DNA from 3 places in the Pseudomonas sp. RT6P73 genome. Region 1 is predicted to be linked to each of the others. Evidence: predicted binding sites of a transcription regulator. Region 1 holds the regulator's gene; each other region holds the start of a gene.
The links. Region 1 encodes sigma-54, which starts transcription at its own class of promoters, with help from an activator protein. Its sites were predicted from a motif close to ANTGGCATNNANNTTGCTNT; they were not measured.
Positions count from the first base shown of each region.

Region 2: a site for sigma-54 is predicted at 840-859, ahead of glnA (glutamate--ammonia ligase). Genes of this name have one in related genera too.
Region 3: a site for sigma-54 is predicted at 1,228-1,247, ahead of glnK (P-II family nitrogen regulator). Genes of this name have one in related genera too.

Region 1 is NZ_JBUBUV010000002.1:420,400-422,668, reverse strand. Features, by position in the region: gene ACYZT6_RS02095 (RNA polymerase factor sigma-54) at 67-1,560, shown strand; gene hpf (ribosome hibernation-promoting factor, HPF/YfiA family) at 1,635-1,943, shown strand; gene ptsN (PTS IIA-like nitrogen regulatory protein PtsN) at 1,956-2,269, shown strand, end outside.
Region 2 is NZ_JBUBUV010000002.1:5,279,812-5,282,080, forward strand. Features, by position in the region: gene thiI (tRNA uracil 4-sulfurtransferase ThiI) at 1-625, opposite strand, end outside; gene glnA (glutamate--ammonia ligase) at 956-2,269, shown strand, end outside.
Region 3 is NZ_JBUBUV010000002.1:5,448,161-5,450,429, reverse strand. Features, by position in the region: gene ACYZT6_RS25260 (BRO-N domain-containing protein) at 1-316, opposite strand, end outside; gene ACYZT6_RS25255 (accessory factor UbiK family protein) at 775-1,035, opposite strand; gene glnK (P-II family nitrogen regulator) at 1,455-1,793, shown strand; gene ACYZT6_RS25245 (ammonium transporter) at 1,831-2,269, shown strand, end outside.

The sequences.
Region 1 (2,269 bases):
TGGCGCTTCGGCGCCCTGTAGTGGATGGCGCATGTGCGCCGGCGAATAAGGTGTTAAGCCCCTGCCATGAAACCATCGCTAGTCTTGAGAATGGGCCAGCAGCTGACGATGACACCGCAGCTGCAACAGGCCATCCGCCTGCTCCAATTGTCGACCCTGGACCTGCAACAGGAAATCCAGGAGGCCCTGGAGTCCAATCCGATGCTCGAACGCCAGGAAGAAGGCGACGACTTCGATAACGCCGACCCTTTGGCCGACAAAGCCGAACAACTCCCCAACGCCGATGTTTCGGAACCCTCCTACCAGGAAACCGCCCCGACGGTGGATAACCTCGAGGAAGGTGACTGGAACGAGCGCATTCCCAACGAGCTGCCCGTCGATACCGCGTGGGAAGACGTCTACCAGACCAGCGCCAGCAGCCTGCCGAGCAACGATGACGACGAGTGGGATTTCACCACCCGCACATCAGCCGGTGAAAGCCTGCAAAGCCATTTGTTGTGGCAACTGAACCTGGCACCGATGTCCGACACCGATCGCCTGATCGCCGTGACCCTGATCGATTGCATCAACAATCAGGGCTACCTGGACGAAACCCTCGAAGAAATTCTCGAGGCCTTCGATCCGGAGCTGGACATCGAGCTGGACGAGATCGAAGCCGTCCTGCACCGCATCCAGCAATTCGAACCGGCCGGCATTGGCGCCCGCAACCTGGGCGAATGCCTGCTGCTGCAACTGCGCCAACTGCCTGCCAAGACGCCTTGGCTGGCCGAAGCCAAGCGTCTGGTCACTGATTACATCGACCTGCTAGGCAGCCGCGACTACAGCCAGCTGATGCGCCGCATGAAGCTCAAGGAAGATGAACTGCGCCAGGTGATCGAGCTGGTGCAGAGCCTCAACCCTCGTCCGGGCTCGCAGATCGAGTCCAGTGAAGCCGAGTACGTTGTTCCTGACGTGATCGTGCGCAAGGACAATGAGCGCTGGCTGGTCGAGCTGAACCAGGAATCGGTGCCACGGCTGCGGGTCAACGCCCAGTACGCCGGCTTTGTGCGCCGCGCCGACACCAGCGCCGACAACACTTTCATGCGCAATCAGTTGCAAGAGGCTCGCTGGTTCATCAAGAGCCTGCAAAGCCGCAACGAAACCCTGATGAAAGTGGCCACCCAGATTGTCGAGCATCAGCGCGGCTTCCTGGAGTACGGCGACGAAGCGATGAAACCACTGGTGCTGCATGACATCGCCGAAGCGGTGGGGATGCACGAATCGACGATTTCACGGGTGACCACGCAGAAATTCATGCATACCCCTCGGGGCATATATGAACTGAAATACTTTTTCTCCAGCCACGTCAGCACCTCCGAAGGCGGTGAATGCTCGTCCACAGCGATCCGCGCGATCATCAAAAAACTGGTTGCCGCGGAAAATCAGAAAAAGCCGTTGAGTGACAGCAAGATCGCTGGTTTACTGGAGGCACAAGGCATTCAGGTGGCTCGCCGCACCGTCGCCAAGTACCGCGAATCCCTCGGGATCGCGCCTTCGAGCGAACGCAAGCGGTTGATGTAGAGCCACGCCACAGCGTTCCAGTGGCAGGCATTTCTGCCTGCCGCTTTATGCACTGGCAACGAAGGAGAAGCTGTATGCAAGTCAACATCAGTGGACACCAACTGGAAGTGACCGAACCTCTTCGCACCTACATCGGCGAAAAACTCGAACGATTGGAGAGGCATTTCGACAAGATCACCAACGTGCAGGTCACGATGACGGTCGAAAAGCTCAAGCAGAAAATCGAAGCCACGCTGCATATTCCCGGGAATGAAGTGGTCGCCAACGCGGAACATACCGATATGTACGCGGCGATCGACGCACTCACCGACAAGCTCGATAAACAACTCAAAAAGCATAAGGAAAAGACCCAAAGCCTCCTCCAGGGCGCGACCGGTCGTTAACACTCCCAACCCATGATCCGACTTGAAAGCATCCTGACCCCCGGCCGTTCCCTCGTGAACGTGCCGGGCGGCAGCAAAAAGAAAGCCCTCGAGCAAATTGCCAACCTTATCCATAAAGAAGTACCGGATCTGGAGATGCAAGATGTCTTTGAGGCTCTGATCGCCCGTGAAAAACTTGGCTCGACTGGTTTTGGAAACGGCATCGCCATCCCCCACTGTCGTCTCAAGGGTTGCACCTCACCCATCAGTGCCTTGATGCACCTCGATGCACCCATCGATTTCGACGCCATCGACGGCGCCCCGGTTGACCTGCTGTTCGTTCTGCT
Region 2 (2,269 bases), 4.9 Mb from region 1:
AGAAATGGCTCATCAGGCCACGGCGCATGATCTGGTAAGACGCAACGGTCGAATCGAAACCGCCGGACATCAGCACAAGCGTCTGTTCCAGGGCACCCAGCGGATATCCGCCAATGCTGTTGTGCTGGTTGTGGATCACAAACAACCGTTTGTCGCGAATTTCGATGCGAACTTCGATTTCCGGCTCTTTCAGCGAGATTCCGGCGGCGCCGCACTGACGACGCAGTTGGCTGCCGACGTATTTTTCGACATCCATCGAACTGAATTCATGCTTGCCGGCCCGCTTGCAGCGCACCGAAAAGATCTTCCCGGCCAGCGCATCACCGAAGTGCTGCTTGCACTTGGCGACGATGTCGTCGAAGTCGCCCAGCGGGTATTCGTCGACTTGCAGGAAATGCGCGATGCCTGGCATGCAGCTCAGGCGCTCGGTCATCTCCTTCAGGGCTTTGGGCTCGCTGACGCGTGTTTCCAGCTCGAGATTGTCCCACACACCGTTCACCACCACAGCCGGGTCCAGGTCGCGGAGCACGGTACGGATGTTTTTGGCCAACTGGCGGATGAAACGCATCCGTACCGGGCGGCTCTTGATGGTGATCTCGGGGAAGACTTTTACGATAAGTTTCATGAAAACAGCGCGCGCTGGGCCAGCCGAAAAAGGGGGGCGCGGATTATAGCGGAAATTGCTCAAGGTTTAACCAGTTAATGTGCAGAAGGTTTTGCTCGCACCAAAACGGGTCATTTACTGATTTTAACGCTACATTGTAGGGCGAGATTTTCAGCTCGCAGACGCTTTGTGCCTTTATAAGCGTGATATTGGGGCAAAAAACCCATGGTGGGGCACTGGCATGCAATTTGCTCCCTTGTGAGGCAGGTTGCCTTGGCAGAGTATTCGCGCCGGCATCACCCACATTCTAAGGGCATCCACTACTAAGCCCGAAGCCACCCGGAGGACACTATGTCGAAGTCGGTTCAACTCATCAAAGATCATGACGTCAAGTGGATTGATCTGCGCTTCACGGACACCAAAGGCACTCAGCACCACGTGACCATGCCGGCTCGCGACGCGCTGGATGAAGCTTTCTTCGAAGAAGGCAAAATGTTCGACGGTTCCTCCATCGCTGGCTGGAAAGGCATCGAAGCCTCCGACATGATCCTGCTGCCGGACGACAGCACTGCCGTTCTCGACCCGTTCACCGAAGACCCAACGCTGATCATCGTGTGCGACGTCATCGAGCCGTCGACCATGCAAGGCTACGATCGCGACCCACGTGCGATCGCCAAGCGTGCCGAGGAATACCTGAAGTCGACCGGTATCGGCGACACCGTATTCGTTGGCCCGGAGCCTGAGTTCTTCATCTTCGATCAAGTGAAGTTCAAGTCCGACATCTCCGGTTCGATGTTCAAGATCTTCTCCGAACAAGGTTCGTGGATGTCCGACCAGGACATCGAAAGCGGTAACCATGGCCACCGCCCAGGTATCAAAGGCGGTTACTTCCCGGTTCCACCGTTCGACCACGACCACGAAATCCGTACCTCCATGTGCAACGCCATGGAAGAAATGGGCCTGGTCATCGAAGTTCACCACCACGAAGTGGCAACTGCCGGTCAGAACGAAATCGGTGTGAAGTTCAACACCCTGGTCGCCAAGGCTGACGAAGTTCAGACCCTGAAGTACTGCGTGCACAACGTTGCTGTCGCTTACGGCCGCACCGCTACCTTCATGCCTAAGCCTCTGTACGGCGATAACGGTTCGGGTATGCACGTTCACTTGTCCATCGCCAAAGATGGCAAGAACACCTTCGCTGGCGAAGGCTATGCCGGCCTGTCCGACACCGCCCTGTACTTCATCGGCGGCATCATCAAGCACGGTAAGGCACTGAACGGCTTCACCAACCCGTCGACCAACTCCTACAAGCGTCTGGTCCCAGGTTTCGAAGCTCCGGTAATGCTGGCCTACTCGGCTCGCAACCGTTCCGCTTCGATCCGTATTCCTTACGTGTCCAGCCCTCGCGCTCGCCGTATCGAAGCCCGCTTCCCGGATCCAGCAGCCAACCCGTACCTGGCCTTCGCTGCCCTGGTAATGGCTGGCCTGGACGGCATCCAGAACAAGATCCACCCTGGCGACGCCGCTGACAAAAACCTGTATGACCTGCCGCCTGAAGAGGCGAAAGAGATCCCACAAGTTTGCGGCAGCCTGAAAGAAGCCCTGGAAGAGCTGGACAAAGGTCGTGCGTTCCTGACCAAAGGCGGCGTGTTCTCCGATGACTTC
Region 3 (2,269 bases), 5.0 Mb from region 1:
CTCTGAGGGCCGGCACTACGTCGTGGGTCAGCCATTCGCGCAGGCCTCGGTATTCGGGGCAGTAGTGGTAAACCAATAGTGCGTAGACGCCGGATTCGCTGATTAGCAGGGTGTCTTCGATGGCGCCGTGGATGAGGACTCGCGCGGATTGATGCTGATCAGGATCGAGTTTTCGGACGGCGCGCTCTTCTAGGTAAAGGCGAAGAAATCGGCCGAGGTCGCGGGCGCTGAACCAGGCCTGGTTTTCGAGGAGGAGGGCATGGAGGTGGAGGTTGTGGCGGGTGAAGATGTTTGGAGTCAGATAGTTGTCGTCCATGAAGCAGTACTCAAAATTCGCTTGATAGATAACTGCCACTTATCGTCGCCAAACAATAAGGGTGGCAGCTGCGTGCGGGTTGGCGAACCGGCCAAGCGAATACCGGCAGACCCGAAGGTCTCCCACACACAGCCGCCATAATTCGAGTCGGGGAGAGATACCCGATATCGGATAAGGTTGCGTGCATTGCTTGGTTCCAAGTCGCCAAACCCGGTGCTGAACATTCAGCATCGGGTGAGCTTAGTAACCGGAGCATCACGGCGCTATCGGACGGCGGTGGTGATCTTTGTAGGATGTTGCCGAGATTGTGGCGGGGCGGCAGATCAAGAGATCTCAGCCTTCGACAGTTCCTACAGGGGTGGTCTATCCAATGTGGGAGGGCTGGTAGACCGAGGCGACTCCATTCGCGGGCAAGCCCGCTCCCACAGGGAATTGCATTTCACAGAGGAGTCGGTGTGTTACTCAGTTGGCGGATTCAGCTTCGCTTCCAACTCCGCAACCTTCGCCTCAAGACTCTCCAACCGTGCCCGGGTCCGTGCCAGCACAACCATCTGGCTATCAAACTCTTCACGACTCACCAGGTCCAGCTTGCTGAAGCCGCTCTGCAGCAGTGCCTTGAACTGGCTTTCGATTTCGCTTTTCGGCAACGGGGTTTCGCCGCTGAAGAGGCGGGAGGCGGTGCCGGTCAGGGCGTCGAGGAAGTCTTTGGGTGCGAGCATGGGAAATGTCCTGTCAACAATGGCGGGCAGTGTATCACGCAGTGTCTATAGTCAATTCCGACCGCAGGGATGCACGCTTTTCGCGCATGTGGACGGGCGGCCGCGCACTGTTGTTGTGCGTATCCGCCGGGCCGTTTGTGTGAAGCGGCGGTTGGCAGCGGCCAAGGGATTGAATTCAGTGGGTTTTGGCGAGATGGCAAGCTTTCTGCTTAGTCGGTAGTGACCCATGCACTGATGCAGTCGCTGTGACGAATGCAGTGCGCCAAGCGGAACGGGGAAGTGTTTCGCTGGGAGTGGTTAGCAGGCGTCGGACGGGCAATCCAATGGCCGACGATGCGTTACAAAGCCAGGCACTGCGCTTAGACTTGAGTCGGGTTTGTTTTCCTGGGGCAAGTCCACCAATTCGGGAGAGAGTTTTCATGAAGCTAGTCACTGCCATCATCAAGCCGTTCAAGTTGGACGACGTGCGCGAATCGCTGTCCGAGATCGGCGTGCAGGGCATTACCGTTACTGAAGTCAAAGGCTTCGGACGGCAGAAGGGTCACACCGAGCTGTATCGCGGCGCGGAATACGTGGTCGATTTTCTGCCCAAGGTGAAGATCGATGTCGCCATTGACGACAAGGATCTGGACCGGGTTATCGAGGCGATAACCAAGGCTGCCAACACCGGCAAGATCGGTGACGGCAAGATCTTCGTGGTCAATCTGGAACAGGCGATTCGCATCCGTACCGGCGAAACCGATACCGACGCGATTTAAACGCCGCCACAAACCCAACGCCCCAGGAGAAAACAATATGACTCTGCGTAAATTCGCAGGGCTAGGAGCCCTGTTGTCCCTCGTAATGCCCAGCCTGGCTATGGCGGCAGACGAAGTGGCGGCCCCAGTCCTCAATTCCGGCGATACCGCCTGGATGATGACCTCGACAGCCCTCGTGCTGTTCATGACCATTCCCGGCCTCGCGCTGTTCTACGGCGGCATGGTCCGGTCGAAAAATATTCTTTCCGTGATGATGCAGTGCTTCGCCATTACCGGTCTGATCAGCATTCTGTGGGTCATTTATGGCTACAGCATCGCGTTCGACACCACCGGCATGGAGCAGGGCGTCGTCAACTTCAACTCGTTCTTCGGCGGCATGGGCAAGGCATTCCTCGCCGGTGTCACGCCTTCGAGCCTGACCGGTCCTGCGGCGCTGTTTCCTGAGGCGGTGTTCATCACCTTCCAGATGACCTTCG